One region of the Metapseudomonas boanensis genome, then DNA from elsewhere that is predicted to be linked to it. Evidence: riboswitches for the same ligand, from Rfam matches in the RefSeq annotation. Region 1 holds a riboswitch; the other holds the start of a gene.
The links. Region 1 has a riboswitch for cobalamin ahead of OXH74_RS11320 (CbtB-domain containing protein). Riboswitches for the same ligand answer to the same signal wherever they lie in the genome.

Region 1 (9,031 bases):
TACTGGCTTGAGCAGCAACTCGGCCTGATCGACCGCATCGGCCTGCAGAATTACCTGCAATCGCAGGTGTCCTGATCTCACCCCTGCACCTTGGTTCGTAGGATGGGGCGGGCGGCGTTCCGTAAGTATCGGGATACTCATCGATCGCCGCACCAATGTTGGGTGTCGCTGCGCTCCGCCCAACCTACGCTAGAACCCTCGGCAGCGGGTCACTGCTCCTCGATATCCAGCATCAGGTTCTCGATCGCTTCCCGGTATTCCCCCGGGTTTTCCCACAGCCCGCGTTGTTGCGCTTCTACCAATCGCTCGGCAATGTCGCGCAGTGCTTCGGGGTTGTGCTGCTGGATGAAGGACCGCGTGTCGGCGTCCAGCAGGTAGGCATCGGCCAACAGTTTGTACTGGTGATCGTCGACCAGTTCGCTGGTGGCGTCGAAGGCAAACAGGTAGTCGACGGTGGCCGCCAGTTCGAACGCGCCCTTGTAGCCGTGGCGTTTCATGCCGGCGATCCACTTGGGATTGGCGGCCCGTGAGCGCACCACACGACTCAGCTCCTCTTTGAGACTGCGGATGCGCGGCAGGTCCGGCTGGCTGTGGTCGCCGTGGTAGCTGGCGACCTTCGCACCGCGCAGGGTTTCGGCCGCTGCGAGCATGCCGCCCTGGAACTGGTAGTAATCGTTGGAATCGAGGATGTCGTGTTCGCGGTTGTCCTGGTTGTGCAGCACCGCTTGCAAGCGCTCCAGGCGCTGGGCGAAGCGCTCGCGCGCCGGTGTGCCGGCATCCTGGGCGCCATAGGCATAGCCACCCCAGTTGAGGTAGACCTCGGCCAGCTCGGCACGGTCCTGCCATTGGCGTTCTTCGATGGCGCCCTGCACGCCCGCGCCGTAGGCACCGGGCTGGGCGCCAAAGATGCGCCAACCGGCTTGCAGGCGAGCGTCTTCGGCATTCAGACCGTCCGCTGTGAGGCGCACGCTTTCCTGCTTCACGCGGGCGGCCAGAGGGTTCAAATCTTCGGGCTCGTCCAGGCCGGCCACCGCCTGCACCGCGGCATCGAACAGACGGATGAGGTTGGCGAAGGCATCGCGGAAGAAACCGGACACGCGCAGGGTGACGTCCACCCGCGGGCGGTCGAGCAAGGACAGCGGCAGGATCTCGAAGTCCTCCACGCGCTGGCTGCCGGCCTGCCACGCCGGGCGTACGCCCATCAGGGCCAGGGCCTGGGCGATGTCGTCGCCGCCGGTGCGCATAGTGGCGGTGCCCCAGACCGAGAGGCCGAGCTGGCGCAGATGGTCGCCGTGGTCCTGCAGATGGCGTTCCAGCAACAGGCTCGCGGACTGGAAGCCCAGGCGCCAGGCAGTGGGCGTGGGCAGGTTGCGCACGTCCACGGTGAAGAAGTTGCGCCCGGTGGGCAGCACGTCCAGGCGTCCACGGCTGGGCGCGCCGCTAGGGCCGGGCGGGACGAAGCGGCCTTCCAGCGCTGCCAGCACGCCGCCGATCTCGCCGCTGCCGCAGGCATCCAGCGTGGGCGCGATGACCGTGTGCAGGTTGTGGATGACTGCATCACTGGCGGGGCCGACGGATTCGAAATCCGCTGTCTCGATCATCCGTAGCGCAAGCAGTTCCAGGCGTTCACGGGTGTCGCCATTGCTCCGCCAGGGCTCGTTGCTCACGGCCTCCAGAACGGCGGGGCGCGGGCCTTCCCAGTCTTCGGCCCAGTTGCAGTCCAGCGGGTCTCGGCCCAGTTGCAGGTCCGCGGCCAAGGCGCGCAGCAGGCTGGCGTTGGCGCCTCGGCCATCGCCACGGGGGATGCGTACCAGTGAGAGCAGTGTGTCGTCACGCAGGCGCCCACTGGGGGATTCGCCGAACACGTGCAGGCCGTCGCGAATCTGCGATTCCTTGAGGTCGCAGAGGTAGGCATCCAGTTGTGGCAGCCAGCTTTCCGGATCGTCGCTGAGGCTGAGGTTCAGCTCGCGGTCCAGGGCAGTGGCTTTCACCAGTTCGAGGATTTCCCTGCGCAACTGCACGGCACGGCGCGGGTCGAGCAGGGAAGCGTCGTAGTACTCGTCGGCCAGGCGTTCGAGGTCACGCAGCGGGCCGTAGTTTTCGGCGCGGGTCAGCGGTGGCATCAAGTGGTCGATGATCACAGCCTGTGCGCGGCGCTTGGCCTGGGCGCCCTCGCCGGGATCGTTGACGATGAAGGGATAGATGTTGGGCAGCGGGCCCATCACCGCATCTGGCCAGCATTCATCTGAAAGGCCGACGCCCTTGCCCGGCAGCCATTCCAGGTTGCCGTGCTTGCCGACGTGGATCAGGGCATCGGCCGCGAAGGCTTCGCGCAGCCAGAAGTAGAAGGCAAGGTAGCCGTGGGGCGGTACCAGGGCGGCGTCGTGGTAGATGGCTGCCGGGTCCAGTTGGTAGCCCCGCGCTGGTTGGATGCCGACGAAACCGAGGCCGAAGCGCAGGCCGGCGACCATCATCCGACCGTTGCGGAACATCGGGTCCTGCTGCGGCTCGCCCCAGCGTTCGCGCACCGCACGCTGGTTGGCCTCGGGCAGGTGGGCGAAGCAGGCGAGGTAGTCGGGGAGTGCCAGGCTCTGGGCGCAAGGGCGCAGATCGAGGCTGTCGAGGTCGTTGCTGACGCCGCCGAGCAGCTTGTGGATAAGTGCCGTGCCGCTGTCCGGCAGGCCTGCCACGGGATAACCCTCGGTTTCCAGCGCACGGAGGATGTTCAGGGCGGCCGCCGGTGTATCCAGGCCCACGCCGTTGCCGATGCGGCCGTCGCGAGTGGGGTAATTGGCCAGGATCAGTGCGACGCGTTTGTCGGCATTGGTCTTGCGTGCCAGCAGGCACCAGCGCCGCGCCAGTTCGGCGACGAAATCCATGCGCTCCAGTTGCGGCAGGTAGCAGACCACGTCGCTCTGACTGCGCTCGCTGCGCCAGGCCAGACCCTTGAAGCTGATGGGGCGTGTGATGATCCGTCCATCCAACTCCGGCAGGGCGATATGCATGGCAAGGTCTCGGGGACCGAGCCCTTGCGGGTTATCGCGCCAGAGCGGTTCGTTATCCAGCGAGCAAATGGCTTGTAACACGGGGATATCGCGCCTGAATGGGCGCTGGCTGGGCGCGTCAGGGTTGGACTGGGCGAAGCCGGTGGTGTTGATGATCAGCTCGGCCTGCGCTTTGTCCAGCCAATTTTCCACAGCTTCCAGGCAAGCCGCCTCCTTGAGGCTGGCGACGGCGATGGGCAGTGGATTCAGGCCCAGGGCGGCCAGGCGTTCGCAGAAGGCGTCGATAAACGCGGTGTTAGCCGCTTGCAGGTGGGTGCGGTAGAAGAGCAGGGCGGCGACGGGCTGATCGGGGTGCCAGCCCGCCTGCCAGTGCGTCAGTTCGGCCTGCGGTTGGCGCGGGTGGTAGATCGCCACGCGAGGCAGGGCACGGGGCTCACTCCAGGGATGGTCGCGCCCCAGCCATTGGTTGGCGATGCAGCCGAAGAGTTGCCGGGCATTGTCCAGGCCACCCTGGCGCAGGTACTGCCAGAGGCGATCCGCGTCCTCGACCGACACGTTGCACAGGCTGGCCAGCTCTGGGTCGGGGCGATCATCGCCGGGAACCAGGATGAGCTTTGCGCCACGCTCGGCCAGGGTCACCAGTTGTTCAATGCCGTAGCGCCAGTAACCGACGCCGCCATGCACCGAGATCAGGATCACCTTGGCGTGCTGCAGCACCTCGTCGACGTAGAGATCGACCGAGGCGTGGTTCTGCAGCTGCATCGGGTTGGCCAGGCGCAGGCTTGGATAGTCCGTCGGCAGTTCGCGGGCGGCTTCGGCCAGCAGCGCCAGATGCGAGTCGCCGCTGCAGAGGATCACCAGTTCGGCGGGCGTCTGCGCCAGATGGGCGATACCGTCGTCGGGGACGAAGCCGCCGGGTTGGGTGCGCAGGAGGTGCATGGCGGGACTCCAGATGGTGTAGGAGCGAGCTTGCTCGCGAAGGGTTTGCCGCGATTCGCGAGCAAGCTCGCCCCTACGATCCGATCAGCTCGGTAGGAGGGGTTGAGCGCAGTGATCAGGCGAGTGCGGTTCTCAATTCATTGGCAATCACCGCCTGGTCCAGCTCCTGTCCAATCACCACAAGCCTTGTGCCACGGGCTTCGCCATTCAGCCACTGGCGATCGAAGTGCTTGTCGAAGCGCTTGCCGACGCCCTGGATCAGCAGGCGCATGGGTTTGCCGGGGATGGCGGCGAAGCCCTTGATGCGCAGGATGTCATGGCGCTCCACGAGTTGGTTGAGAGCGTCGAGCAGGGGCCGTTCCTCGACCTCCGGGAGGTCGACGTGAAAGGAGTCGAACTCGTCATGGTCGTGGTCTTCGTGCCCTTCGTGGTCGTGGTGGGTTGGGCGGCTGTCGATGTGCAGTTCGGCCTCTGCATTCAGGCCCAGCAGCACGGAGAGCGGTAGCTTGCCGCTGCTGGCTTCAACGATCTTCACCGCTGGCGGCAGCTCTTCGGCAACTTCGGCGTGTACGGCAGCCAGGACTTCGGCTTCCAGCAGGTCCGCCTTGTTGAGGATCACCAGGTCGGCGCTCGCAAGCTGGTCTTCGAACAGTTCGTGCAGGGGCGACTCGTGGTCGAGGTTCGGGTCCTGCTTGCGCTGTTCATCCACTTGCTCGGGGTGTGCGGCGAAGGTGCCGGCGGCGACGGCGGGGCTGTCGACCACGGTGATCACCGCATCCACGGTGCAGGCGTTGCGGATTTCCGGCCACTGGAAGGCCTGTACCAGTGGCTTGGGCAGCGCCAGGCCCGAGGTTTCGATAAGAATCTGGTCGAGGTCGCCACGGCGTGCGACCAGTTCGCGCATCACCGGGAAGAACTCTTCCTGCACTGTGCAGCACAGGCAGCCGTTAGCCAGTTCGAAGACGCGGCCCATGGCCTCTTCTTCGCTGCAGCCGATGGAGCACTGTTTGAGGATTTCACCATCGATGCCCAGTTCGCCGAACTCGTTGACGATGACTGCAATGCGGCGGCCTTCGGCATTGTCGAGCATGTGGCGGAGCAGGGTGGTCTTTCCGGCACCGAGGAAGCCGGTGACGATGGTGACGGGGAGTTTGGCCAGGGTTTTCATGCGCGGCAGCCCTTTGCTGGGAGTCGATCGGATCGGCGGGCGTGCAGGACGAAGGCGCGGGTCGTCCCGGCCTGGATTCGCCACCGGATCACCCCGCCCGGTTGTCAGAAAGCGTTGCGAGGCAGGTCTCCTGGCTCACAGCCTGGCGCGGTGCGCCGTCTTTCCGCCTTCCCACCCAAGGGCAGTGGCTGTGGATAAGACTTCAGCTGTTCACAGTTGCGGGGGCAGCCGTGGCCTTGACCACGTTCCCTCTTAGCTCCGACGCATGATCGGAGAACCTCGAAAGGGCAGAAGGCTACGCAGCACGCCAACGGTGGTCAATCGCGGCAGTTGACGCCTTGTCGGACTCATGGTGTCCTAGCACGGTTTTTTCAGGTGCCCAGCGTCGTCGCGCGCGGGGTGAAACGGGAAGCCGGTGCGTCCATCTCGGACCAGTCCGGCGCTGCCCCCGCAACGGTAGGCGAACGTAGGGATCGGTAGGCCACTGTGTCGATAAGACATGGGAAGGCGATCCCGCTCTGCAACATGCAGGCGTCGCAAGCCCGGAGACCGGCCTGGAAGCTCAGAGTTTGGCAAACCCGCGGTGGGCGGGCGCAAGCCGGAAGCGTGGACACGCCTGTGTCCGCGGCCCTCGCGCATGCACCCTTCTGCCGATATCAGTCGTCATTGCAGAGGGAACTTCCATGTCCAGCAGCGCCTTGTCTCAATCCGCAGTCGCCTCGTCTTCACTGACCAAGCGCCTGGTCCTGGCCTTCAGCGCCGGGCTAATTGGCCTCTCGCTCGTCTACTTCGCCGGCTTCTCTCATCTCGAGGCCGTACACAACGCTGCTCACGACACCCGCCACAGTGCCGGCTTCCCCTGCCACTGAGGAGGTTTCGATGATCAAGCGTATTGCCCAGACCGCAGGTTTTGCCGGTCTGATCGCCGCCGTGGTGCTGACCCTGTTGCAGAGCCTGTGGGTCACCCCGTTGATTCTCCAGGCGGAAACCTACGAGACGGCCGAGCCCGCCGCCCAAGTGGAACACGTCCACGAACTTGAGGCTTCCGGCGCTGTCGGCGCACATAGCCATGAGCACGATGCCGAAGCCTGGGCGCCGGAAGACGGCTGGCAGCGCACGCTGTCTACCGGAGGTAGCAATCTGGTGGTCGCGGTCGGCTTTGCTCTGATGCTCGCTGGAGTGTTCAGCCTGCGCGGCCCGAGCCGAGCCTGGCAGGGCTTGCTCTGGGGGCTGGGCGGTTTCGCCACCTTCACGCTGGCGCCTTCCATTGGCTTACCGCCCGAACTGCCGGGAACTGCCGCCGCCGATCTGGCTCAGCGCCAGGTCTGGTGGATCGGCACCGCTGCCTCAACTGCCGTCGGGCTGGCGCTGATCGCCTTTGGCCGCCACTGGATCCTGCGTGTCGCAGGTCTGGCGCTGCTGCTGATTCCTCATGTAGTAGGTGCGCCCCAGCCCGAAGTGCACTCCAGCCTGGCGCCGCAAGCCCTGACGCATGAGTTCATCGCAGCCTCGCTGATCACCAACGCGCTGTTCTGGGTTGCCCTTGGTTGGGCGGCAGCCTGGCTCTACCAGCGGCACACTCAAGCGTGAGCTTGCGCAATTCCAACCCCGCAGGCGGTGTAGCCGTCTGCGGGGTTTTGTTTTTTTCGAGGGGGCGGCCATGAGGTTGGTGGCGGGCCTTGGCTGTCGGCGCGGCTGCTCGGCCGAAGAGCTTCGGGGTCTGTTGATGCGGTGCCTTGCTGAAGCCGACCGGCCCCTCAGCACGCTGGTTGCGTTGGCCAGCAGCGAGCACAAGGCCGGTGAACCGGGTTTGCATGACTTGGCCCAGCAACTGGGGTTGCCCCTTCATTGCCTGCCGAGCGCGCGCTTGGCAGCCTACGATGGACAACTCCAGCAAGCTTCGGACCTGGTCCTGCGTACCACCGGCAGCGCTGGCGTCGCCGAAGCTGCAGCGTTGGCCCAGGCATTTGCTTTGTCCGACGGATCAGCCGAACTGCTTATCGAGAAACGCCGCAGCGCCAGCGCGACCTGCGCCCTGGCCTGCATTGATGATGAGGCGCAGCAGCCATGACGGTCTATTTCATCGGCGCCGGTCCCGGTGATCCGGAACTCATCACGGTCAAGGGGCAGCGGCTGATCCGCACCTGCCCGGTGATTCTCTACGCCGGCTCGCTGGTGCCAGAGGCCGTACTGGAAGGACATAACGCCGAGCGGGTGGTGAACACCGCCGAACTGCACTTGGAGGAGATCGTAGCGCTCCTGGCTGAGGCCCATCGCAAGGGGCAGGACGTGGCGCGGGTGCATTCCGGCGACCCTTCGCTATATGGCGCCATCGGCGAGCAGATCCGCCATTTGCGCGAACTGGGGATTTCCTACGAAGTAGTGCCGGGGGTGACAGCCACCGCTGCCTGCGCCGCGCTGCTCGGTTGTGAACTGACCCTGCCGGACATCTCGCAAACCCTGATCCTCACCCGCTACGCCAGCAAGACTCGAATGCCCGAAGGTGAAGCACTGGGCGACCTGGCCCGCCACCGCGCGACCATGGCCATCCACCTTGGCGTCAACCAGTTGGCGAACATCGTCGACGAATTGCTGCCGCATTACGGCCCCGCCTGCCCGATAGCGGTGATTCATCGTGCCAGCTGGCCGGACCAGGATCAGGTAACCGGCACCCTGGCCGATATCCTGCCGAAGGTCGTGGCCAAGGGGTTCCGCCGGACCGCGCTGATTCTGGTCGGACGGGTGCTGGGCGCCGAGGGCTTTGCCGACTCCTCGCTCTATTGCGCCGGCCATGGCCACTTGTTCCGCCCACCGGGAGGAGCTGAGCCGCCACGCGGCTAGTGACGTCTGGCTACTAAACACGCAGAATGCGGATTTTATGCGGCGGGTTCCCACCCCGCGCGATCCTTCTAACCGGCCTTGAGCGACCTGATTTCCCTATGCGAATGCGCTTGATGCTGTTGGGTGGCGGCAATGCACTTGGACAGGCGCTGATTCGCCTCGGCGCCGAAGAAGACATTGGTTTTCTCGCACCGCGTCCGCCCGAACAGGGCTGGGACGCCGCCAGCCTGACCCAGCTGCTCGACGACACACGGCCCGACGCCGTGATCAACCTTGCCTACTACTTCGACTGGTTCCAGGCCGAAGCGGTCGATGCCGCCCGGTTGGCTGCCCAGGAACGTGGCGTCGAGCGGCTTGCTGAGCTTTGTCAGCACCACGGCATCATCCTGCTGCAACCCTCGAGCTACAGGGTGTTCGACGGTTCGCGGGCCACCGCTTACAGTGAGAAGGACGAAACCGTGCCGCGCAGCCAGCGTGGCCAGGCACTCTGGCGCATGGAGCAAAGCGTGCGAGCGGTATGCCCCAAACATGTGCTGCTGCGTTTCGGATGGCTGCTGGATGACAGTCGGGAAGGTTCGGTTGGCCGCTTCCTCCAGCGTGCTGAAAAGGACGGCGAGATATCCCTGGCGGATGACCGCCGCGGCAACCCGACACCGGCAGACGACGCTGCTCGCGTTTTACTTGCCGTGCTCAAGCAGCTCGATTGCCAGGCGCCGCTCTGGGGCACTTACCACTACGGCGGCCATGAGGCCACCACGCCGCTCGCCCTAGGCCAGGCCTTGCTCAGTGAAGCGCGCAGCCTGCATCCGCTGAACGTGCAGGACATCCTGCCCCAGGCCCACGCGGCCCGTCCCGATGCGGCAGACGAGCCGCAGAATGCGGTGCTGGCCTGCAAGAAGATTCTCCATACCTTCGGCATCAAGCCGCGTGCCTGGCGCGCGGCCCTGCCGACTCTTCTGGATCGTTACTACCGTCATGGCTGACTCCCCCATCCTGATCACCGGCGGTGCCGGTTTCATTGGATCGCACCTGACCGATGCGCTGCTTGCCAAGGGCCACAGCGTGCGCGTTCTGGATA
Region 2 (9,031 bases), 2.4 Mb from region 1:
TCTTGAGCGGCTGATGCAGGATGCCCGACTTATCCGCCATCTCGGCAAGCTCAAGAGCGTGCCGCGCAATGCCCAGTTCGTCCTCGACGTAGCGCGGGAGAAGGGCAGTTTCGGCGCGCTGATTGCCGATTGGCCGGTGACTGATATCGTCGGGCTTTGGAAGTACCTGGCTAAACACGGGCACCAGTTGGGCGGTCTGTCTGCACCGCGTTTCCTGCGCATGGTGGGTAAGGATACCTTCATCCCCACCGACGACATGGTTGCAGCCCTAAAGGCCCAGGATGTCATCGACAAGGCACCCACCAGCCAGAAGGAGCTGGCCCTGGTCCAGGCCGCTTTCAACCAGTGGCATGCGGAAAGCGGTCGACCCTTGTGCCAGCTTTCGGTAATGCTGGCGCATACGGTCAATCACTAGCGTTTCGAGTAGCGGTGGGGAGTGACGATGGAGAGTGAACTGCTGCGCGTCGCCAAGGTGCTGAAGCAGGCCCGGCGCATCCTGATCATCACTGGCGCCGGCCTCTCCGCGGATTCGGGCCTGCCAACCTACCGTGGCCTGGGTGGCCTCTACAACGGCATGACGGAGGAGGGGCTGCCCATCGAGTCGGCCTTGTCCGGCCCCATGCTGCAACGCAATCCGGCGCTCTGCTGGAAGTACCTCGCCCAATTGGGGCGCGCCTGCCTGAGCGCTCGGCCCAATGCCGGGCATGAGGCCATTGCCGAACTACAGCGAATCAAGCCCGAGTGCTGGGTGTTGACGCAGAACATCGACGGTTACCATCGGCAGGCGGGCTCGCCGCCGGAGCGCCTGATCGAAATCCATGGCGAGATTTCGCCGCTGTATTGCCAGTCCTGTGGCGCGGAAAGCGTCGAACTGTCGCAGCATCTGGCGGGAGAATTGCCTCCCAAATGCAATGAATGTGGTGGTATTCTCCGTCCGCCCGTGGTGCTGTTCGAGGAACTGCTTCCAGAGCAAGCTATCGAAACGCTCTACGCAGAGCTGCGCAAGGGATTCGATGCGGTGATCTCGGTGGGGACTACGGCGAGCTTTCCCTACATCATCGAACCGGTTGTCCGCACCCGCCAGGCAGGCGGTTTAACCGTGGAAATCAACCCGTCCAGTACCGATCTGACCCCAATCGTCGATGTGCATCTCAAGGGGAAGGCCTTAGATGTTCTGCGGGGGCTGATAAGTCACATTTCGGGCGATTAAATTTGCAAATCAAGTTGATAGAAGGCATAGTCGCGCCTTCTTTATCAACTTCACCGACACGGTCGTGCCCATGCTCAATCGCTTCGCACCCCTCGTGCCCCTTACCTTCGCTCTGTTCCTCGCTGCTTGTGCAGGCCCTGTGCAGCAGTCGCAGCCGCAACAGCCCATTGCTGACGGCGCCCCGGATTCCCTGCTCAACGAGCCCTCCGCCCGTGACCTCGCGGACTTGACCGATGATCAGCCGTACCAGATGCCGTCCCTCTCTGATGGCCTGCTCGAACGTGGTTTCGAACTGGTGGGTACGCCTTATCGTTTCGGTGGTCGCTCGCTGAAGACTGGTTTTGACTGCAGTGGCTTCGTTGGTTACCTGTTCAAGGAAGAGGCCGGCATCCAGCTGCCGCGTTCCACCCGTGAAATGATCAACCTGAATGCCCCGGTGATCGCCCGCAACGAGCTGCAGCCCGGCGACATTGTGTTCTTCAACAACCGTGGCCGCGGCCGCGTCAGCCATGCCGGCATTTATATCGGCGATGATCAGTTCATTCATTCTTCCAGCAGCCGCAGCGGCGGCGTGCGCGTCGACAGCCTCGATGACCGCTACTGGAAAGCCAGCTACATGGAAGCCAAGCGCGTCCTGGCGATGAACACTCCGGCACATCATCCTCTGCACCGTTGATCCAGTCCCATGCCGATGCCGCCCCCCGGGGGCGGCATCGTCGTTTCTGGCACTTGCATCTTTTTTCCTGGCGGTGACGCAGCTTTTGCTTGCAATATCATTGTGAGATCAGCAAATTAGCGCGTACTCCTCAAGTCAGGACTGACTTGCCATGCGCGCACTGGATCGCTTCGTCATTCTTGCCCTGGCCTCGCTGCTCGCTGCCTGCGCGAGCAAGGCACCGCCTCCGCCGCAACCCGTCATCACTGCTCCAGTCCAGCAGTTCTCGCCCGTAGCCGAGGACGTGCTGTTTCGTGCCCTGGGCCTGGTCGGCACGCCTTATCGCTGGGGCGGTAATACGCCGGACAGCGGCTTCGATTGCAGCGGCCTGATCGGTTTTGTCTATCGCGATGCTGCTGGCATCAGCCTGCCGCGCTCCACTCGTGAGATGATCGTGATGCGTGGGCCCAATGTCAGCATCTCCGCACTGCAGACGGGTGACTTGGTGTTCTTCGCCACCAATGGCGGCGGCCAGGTCAGTCATGCGGGCATCTATGTCGGTGAAGGCCGTTTCGTGCATGCGCCGTCCAGTGGCGGAACGGTGCGTCTGGACAGCCTGTCCAACAGCTACTGGCAAAGAAGCTACCTGAACGCCAAGCGCGTATTGTTTGATCCGAGCCTCGCCCGTACGCCCTGAGAATTCCCATGACCAACCGCACACTGAACCTCGACGACGCCCTCTACGGCTACCTGCTCGACGTGTCGCTGCGGGAAACACCGTTGCTCGCTCGCCTTCGTGAGGAAACCGCCGGTATGCCTATGGCGCGTTGGCAGATCGCGCCGGAGCAGGGGCAGTTCATGGCCTTGCTGGTCAAGCTGACCGGTGCCCGGCGGTTGCTCGAAGTCGGCACCTTCACCGGCTACAGCGCCCTGTGCATGGCGGCTGAGCTGCCCGAAGGAGGGAGCATCCTCTGCTGCGACCTGCCGGGCGATTACAACGCCATTGCTCGCCGTTACTGGCAGGAGGCCGGGCTGGCTGACCGTGTCGACCTGCGCCTGGCGCCGGCCCTGGAAACGCTGGCGAACCTGGAGGAGGGTAGCTTCGACCTGGTCTTCATCGACGCCGACAAGGCCAACTACCCGGCCTATCTGGAGCAAGCCCTGCGGCTGGTACGGACGGGCGGCCTGATCCTCTTCGATAACGTGCTCTGGAGTGGTCGTGTGCTGGAGGCTGAACCGGACAGTGCTGACACGCGGGCGATTCAGGCCTTGAACCGTGCGTTGAAAGACGATGTGCGCGTCGACCTGTCGCTCGTTCCCATCGGTGATGGGCTGACCCTCTGCCGCAAACGCTGACTTCCCCTCTCCCGGCCACGGGGGAGGTGCCTGACGACCATGCCAGAACCCATACGCCTGCCACCACAACCGGATGCCTGCGAACTCTGCGGGCGCGCTGCAGCGTTGACTCGTCACCACCTGATTCCCAAGGCCCTGCACGACAAACCGTACGTGCAAAAGCGCTTCGACAAGGGCGAGCGCATCAGCGCGACGCTCTGGGTCTGCCGGCCCTGCCACAATCAGATCCACCGGCTGTTCAGCGAGAAGGAACTGGCCCTGACCTACAACAGCCGTGAAGCCCTGCTCGGTGATGCGCGCCTGCGCACCTTCGTCGAGTGGCTGGCGAGCAAGCCGGCAGGCTTCACACCAAGGCACTGAGCATGTGCTCGACGTTTGACGCTCGCCAGCCAACCCTCTAACCTTCGCAGCTTGCCTCAGGTGCCCTTTGTTCCTAAAGGGTGAAACAGGGAAGCCGGTCCATTCTTCGAAGAATCCGGCGCTGCCCCCGCAACGGTAGGCGAGTCAAGGTCCGCATCCACAGCCACTGTGCGCAGCATGGGAAGGCGCGGCCCGGGAGCCATGGTCCCACTCGCAAGCCCGGAGACCGGCCTGGTGCAAGCAGGGCATCGCGGAGTGCACTTCGCATGCAATACCCATAGATGTCGCGCGGGTGGCACGACGGAGATCCAGACCTTGATTCGCAAGCCTTCCTTCAGGCCGGCGGCCTTTGCGCTGCTTGGCAGTTCCTGTATTTCCCCTTTCCTGGCGGCTGAGCCGCTGACCCTCGACGAGCAGGTGATTACTGCCACTCGAAGTGAGCAGCCGGTGCGCGCCAGCCTGGCTCCGACCACCGTGATCGAGCGCGAAGAGATCGAGCGCACTCAGGCCCGTTCGGTGCCCGAACTGCTGAAAAAGGTCCCCGGCGTCTCGGTGAGCAACAACGGTGGCCCCGGCAAGAACACCACGGTTTTCTTGCGCGGCAGTGAGTCCGATCATGTGCTGGTGCTGATCGATGGAATCAAAGTGGGGTCCGTCAGCGCCGGCCTTACGGCCTTCCAGGACCTCCCGGTTGAACTGATCGAGCGCATCGAAGTGGTTCGTGGGCCGCGTTCCAGCCTGTACGGCTCCGAAGCCATCGGTGGTGTGATCCAGATCTTTACCCGCAAAGGCGACCAGCAGGGTCTCAAGCCCTGGTTCTCCGCTGGATACGGCACCCATGACAACCGCCAAGGCGGCGCTGGATTGTCGGGTGGCGATGGCAAGGGCTGGTTCAGTCTTGGCGTCAGCAGTCAGGACACCGACGGCATCAACTCCCGCCGCCAGGGAAGTGCCTACTACGAGACGGATGCCGACGGCTACCGCAACCATTCCGGCTCCCTGCGCGCCGGTTACCAGTTCGACAACGGCCTGGAGCTGGACGGCACCCTGATGCAGGCCCGTGGCCATAACGACTATGACGATATCGACACTTCCGGCTTCCTGCACCCTGCTGGCGGGCACAATGCCAACGCCGATAACCGCCAGGAACTGGCGGGTGGCCGAGCGCGCTTCAGCCCTCTAGAGCCCTGGAAAGTGACGCTCCAGGCCGGGCGTAGCGAGGACAAGGCAACGAGTTGGGTTGACGGCGCATTCGACGCACGTTTCGACTCCCAGCGCGACAGCGCTTCCTGGCTCAACGACCTGACTCTCGCTGAGGGTCATGTGCTGACCCTGGGCTATGACTGGCAGCAGGACAAGGTCAGCAGTTCGACGGTCTTCGACAAGGACGCCCGCATCAATGAGGGCTGGTTCGCCCAGTACATCGGCGACGCCGGTCGACAGGACTGGCAGCTCAGCCTGCGTCGTGACGACAACGAGCAATTCGGTAACCACGACACCGGCAGCGCCGCCTGGGGCTATGCACTCACCGATGAGCTGCGCTTCAGCCTGAGCTACGGCACGGCCTTCAAGGCGCCAAGCTTCAACGAGCTGTATTTCCCTGGCTACGGCAACCCGGGCCTCGACGCGGAAACCTCGGAGAGCTTCGAGGCGGGCCTCAGTGGCGTGCATGACTGGGGCCATTGGTCCGTCAATGCGTTCCGCACGAATGTGGATGATCTTATCGCCTTTGACTCGACCATCGGCGTGTGGGGCGGCCCGAACAACATCGGCAAGGCGCGCATTGATGGCCTGGAGTTGGTGTTGGGCAGCCAGTGGTTGGGTTGGGACTGGAATGCCAATGCCAGCTTCCTGGATGGCGAGAACCGTGGCGACGATGCCAATCGGGGCAACGAGTTGCCCCGGCGTGCGCGGCAAGTCTTTAACCTCGACGTTGATCGTCGGTTCGGCCAGATAGGGCTCGGCGCGACGGTTCATTCCGAAGGACGCCGTTATGACGACCTGGCCAACACCGAGCGTATGGCTGGCTACGCCACCCTGGACCTGCGCGGCGAGTACTGGTTGACCGAGGAGTGGCGCTTGCAGGCCAGCGTCACCAACCTGTTCGATGCGGACTACGAAACAGCCCTGGACTATAACGAGCCGGGGCAGGCGGTTTTCTTCAGCGTGCGCTACCAGGCGCTCTAATCCCGAAATCAAAAGGCGAAACCATGACTGAATCCGCTGAACGCGATGCCCGCCATCGCTCGCGCATGCAACGCAAGAAGGCGCTGATCGACGAGAAGATTGCCCAGGCCCAGGACGAGTATGGCCTGCTGCTGGTGCACACCGGCAATGGCAAGGGCAAGAGCAGCTCAGCCTTCGGCATGGTTGCCCGTGCGTTGGGCCACGGCATCAAGGTTGGCGTGGTGCAGTTCATCAAGGGCGGCATGTCCACGGGCGAGGAAGCCTTCTTCCGCCGCTTCCCGGAGGAAGTGAGCTACCACGTGATGGGGGAGGGCTACACCTGGGACATCCAGGACCGCCAGCGCGACATCGAGAAGGCCCAGCAGGCTTGGGCCGTGGCGCGCTCCTTGCTGGACGACCCACAGATCGGCCTGGTGGTGCTGGACGAACTGAACATCGCCCTCAAGCATGGCTATCTTGAGCTCGATGCGGTGCTCAAGGACATCGAGTCCCGCTCGGAGCACCAGCACGTCGTTGCCACCGGTCGCGGCGCCCCGCAGGAACTGATCGACGCAGCGGATACCGTCACCGAGATGAGTCTGGTGAAGCACGCCTTCAAGTCCGGGGTGAAAGCCCAGAAAGGAGTGGAGTTCTGATGGACGCTGCTTTTGTTCTTGCCTCCTCTCTCTTCGGCGAGAGGGCTGGGGAGAGGGTGGCAAGAACGGCAGGAGACGGTATTCGTGTCTGACCCGGGATCCCACACCCCCGTCCCTCTTCCGAAGGGAGAGGAGAGACAAGCGCTCGCCGAGCATCGGCGCTGCCCCGCGCTGCTGATTGCCGCGCCGGCCTCGGGCCAGGGCAAGACCACCGTCACCGCGGCCCTGGCGCGCCTGCATGCCCGACAGGGCAAGCGCGTGCGGGTATTCAAATGCGGGCCGGACTTCCTCGATCCAATGATCCTCGCCCGTGCCTCTGGCGCGCCGGTCTACCAGCTCGACCTGTGGATGGTGGGCGAGGCGGAAAGCCGCCGGCTGCTCTGGGAGGCGGCGGGTGAGGCCGACCTGATCCTGATCGAAGGCGTGATGGGGCTGTTCGACGGCTCGCCTTCGGCCGCCGACCTGGCGCGGCGCTTCGCTGTGCCGGTGATGGCGGTCATCAATGGAGCTGCCATGGCCCAGACCTTTGGTGCCTTGGCCGTGGGCCTGGCGACCTATCAGCCGGACCTGCCGTTTTCGGGTGTACTGGGTAACCGTGTTGGTAGCCAGCGCCACAGTGACCTGATCCGCGACAGCCTGCCGGAGTGGATCCGCTGGTACGGCTCGCTGCCGCGCAGTGCTGATGTCGAGCTGCCGAGCCGGCATCTGGGCCTGGTGCAGGCCGAGGAGTTGGCAGACCTGGACGCGCGGCTGGATGCGGCCGCCGATGCGCTGGCGGCGTCAGCCTCCGTGGAGCTGCCACCTGCCGTCGAGTTCGCCGCGCCGCAAGGCGACGCGCTGGACCAGTGGCTGGGCGGGGTGCGAATCGGCGTAGCTCGTGACACCTCCTTTGCCTTCCTCTACCAGGCCAATCTCGACCTCCTGCAGCGCATGGGTGCCGAGCTGGTGTTCTTCTCCCCCTTGGCCGATACGCAGCTGCCGGACGTGAACAGTCTTTACCTGCCTGGAGGCTACCCCGAGCTGCACTTGCCGCAGCTGGCCGGCAACCGGGCCATGGCTGAGGCCATCCTCGCCCACCACGCGGCGGGAAAGCCGATCCTCGCCGAGTGCGGCGGCATGCTTTATCTGTTGGACGCCCTGACTGAAGTCGAAGGCGAATCCGCCGAGTTGCTCGGCCTGCTGCCGGGGCAAGCGCGCATGCAGAAGCGCCTGGCAGCGCTGGCGTTGCAGGAAGCGGCCTTGCCGGAGGGGAGCCTGCGCGGTCATACCTTCCACCATTCACTGCTGGAAACCACGCTGGAGCCGCTCGTTCGCGGCCTGTGCCCGAACGACAAGCCAGTGGCCGAATCGGTGTTCCGCATCGGCCGTCTGACGGCCTCCTACATCCACTTCTACCTGCCGTCCAACCCTCGGGCGGCTGCGGAGCTGTTCCAACCATGAGCGACCAAGGCTTCAGCCTCGAGGAGCGTGCGGCGGTCTACCGTGCCATTGCCGAGCGCCGTGACATGCGCCATTTCAGCGGTGGCAAGGTGGCGCCTGAGCTACTTGCCCGTGTGCTGGAAGCTGCGCACCAGGCGCCGAGCGTTGGGCTGATGCAGCCCTGGCGCTTTATCCGCATCAGTAGCCTGGAGTTGCGCGGGCACATCCATCGCCTGGTGGAGGCGGAGCGGGTACGCACCGCCGAGGCACTGGGCGAGCGCTCGGATGAGTTCATGCGGCTGAAGGTCGAGGGCATCCGCGACTGCGCGGAACTGCTGGTGGCCGCACTGATGGATGGCCGCGAGGCCCATGTGTTTGGCCGCCGTACTCTGCCGGAAATGGACTTGGCGTCGCTTTCCTGCGCGATCCAGAACCTCTGGCTGGCGGCCCGTGCCGAAGGTCTGGGCATGGGCTGGGTTTCACTGTTCGAGCCGCAGGCGCTGGCCGAGTTGCTGGGCATGCCGGAGGGCAGCAAGCCGGTTGCGGTGCTCTGCCTGGGACCGGTGACCGAGTTCTACCCGGCGCCCATGCTGGCGTTGGAGGGCTGGGCGCAGCCGCGCTCTTTGGATGAGTTGGTATTCGACAATCAGTGGGGGCACCGCGAATGAGCATCGGATTGCTGAGCCTGGGGGCTGTGGCGCTGGACGCCCTGTTCGGTGAACCACGGCGTTGGCACCCGCTGGTAGCCTTCGGCAAGCTGGCCAATCGCCTTGAGCATCGATTCAACACGGGTGGACGTGGCTGGCGCAGCCACGGCGTCACCGCCTGGGGGGTGGCGGTGCTGCCGCTGACGATCGCCGTCTGGGTGCTTTCGGAGCTGCCCTTTATCGGCTGGCTGGTCGGCGTGATCGCGCTGTATGCGGCCATCGGTCTGCGCAGCCTCAACGAACATGCCGAGCCGGTGGCCAATGCCTTGCAGGCCGGCGATCTGGATGAGGCGCGGCGACGGGTCGGCTATATGGTCAGCCGCGAAACCCGTGAGCTGGATGATCCCGCCGTGGCCCGTGCGGCTACCGAGTCGGTGCTGGAGAATGGCAGCGATGCGGTGTTCGCCGCATTGTTCTGGTTTGCTGTCGCCGGGGCGCCGGGCGTGGTCCTGTATCGCCTCAGCAATACCCTGGACGCCATGTGGGGCTACCGCAACGAGCG

Region 2: it holds a riboswitch for cobalamin, as region 1 does, so the genes downstream of both, btuB (TonB-dependent vitamin B12 receptor) here and OXH74_RS11320 (CbtB-domain containing protein) in region 1, are expected to answer to the same signal.

Annotation. Positions count from the first base shown of each region.
Region 1 covers NZ_CP113889.1:2,453,964-2,462,994, forward strand. Annotated here, with positions in the region: gene bfr (bacterioferritin) at 1-75, shown strand, start outside; gene cobN (cobaltochelatase subunit CobN) at 210-3,944, opposite strand; gene cobW (cobalamin biosynthesis protein CobW) at 4,060-5,112, opposite strand; cobalamin riboswitch at 5,215-5,409, opposite strand; cobalamin riboswitch at 5,469-5,685, shown strand; gene OXH74_RS11320 (CbtB-domain containing protein) at 5,796-5,981, shown strand; gene OXH74_RS11325 (CbtA family protein) at 5,992-6,702, shown strand; gene OXH74_RS11330 (cobalamin biosynthesis protein) at 6,773-7,183, shown strand; gene cobM (precorrin-4 C(11)-methyltransferase) at 7,180-7,953, shown strand; gene OXH74_RS11340 (sugar nucleotide-binding protein) at 8,052-8,936, shown strand; gene OXH74_RS11345 (NAD-dependent epimerase/dehydratase family protein) at 8,929-9,031, shown strand, end outside.
Region 2 covers NZ_CP113889.1:4,812,869-4,821,899, reverse strand. Annotated here, with positions in the region: gene OXH74_RS22520 (DNA-3-methyladenine glycosylase I) at 1-415, shown strand, start outside; gene OXH74_RS22515 (NAD-dependent deacylase) at 443-1,210, shown strand; gene OXH74_RS22510 (C40 family peptidase) at 1,281-1,886, shown strand; gene OXH74_RS22505 (C40 family peptidase) at 2,038-2,562, shown strand; gene OXH74_RS22500 (O-methyltransferase) at 2,571-3,221, shown strand; gene OXH74_RS22495 (hypothetical protein) at 3,261-3,581, shown strand; cobalamin riboswitch at 3,623-3,831, shown strand; gene btuB (TonB-dependent vitamin B12 receptor) at 3,897-5,768, shown strand; gene cobO (cob(I)yrinic acid a,c-diamide adenosyltransferase) at 5,792-6,403, shown strand; gene OXH74_RS22480 (cobyrinate a,c-diamide synthase) at 6,575-7,843, shown strand; gene bluB (5,6-dimethylbenzimidazole synthase) at 7,840-8,490, shown strand; gene cbiB (adenosylcobinamide-phosphate synthase CbiB) at 8,487-9,031, shown strand, end outside.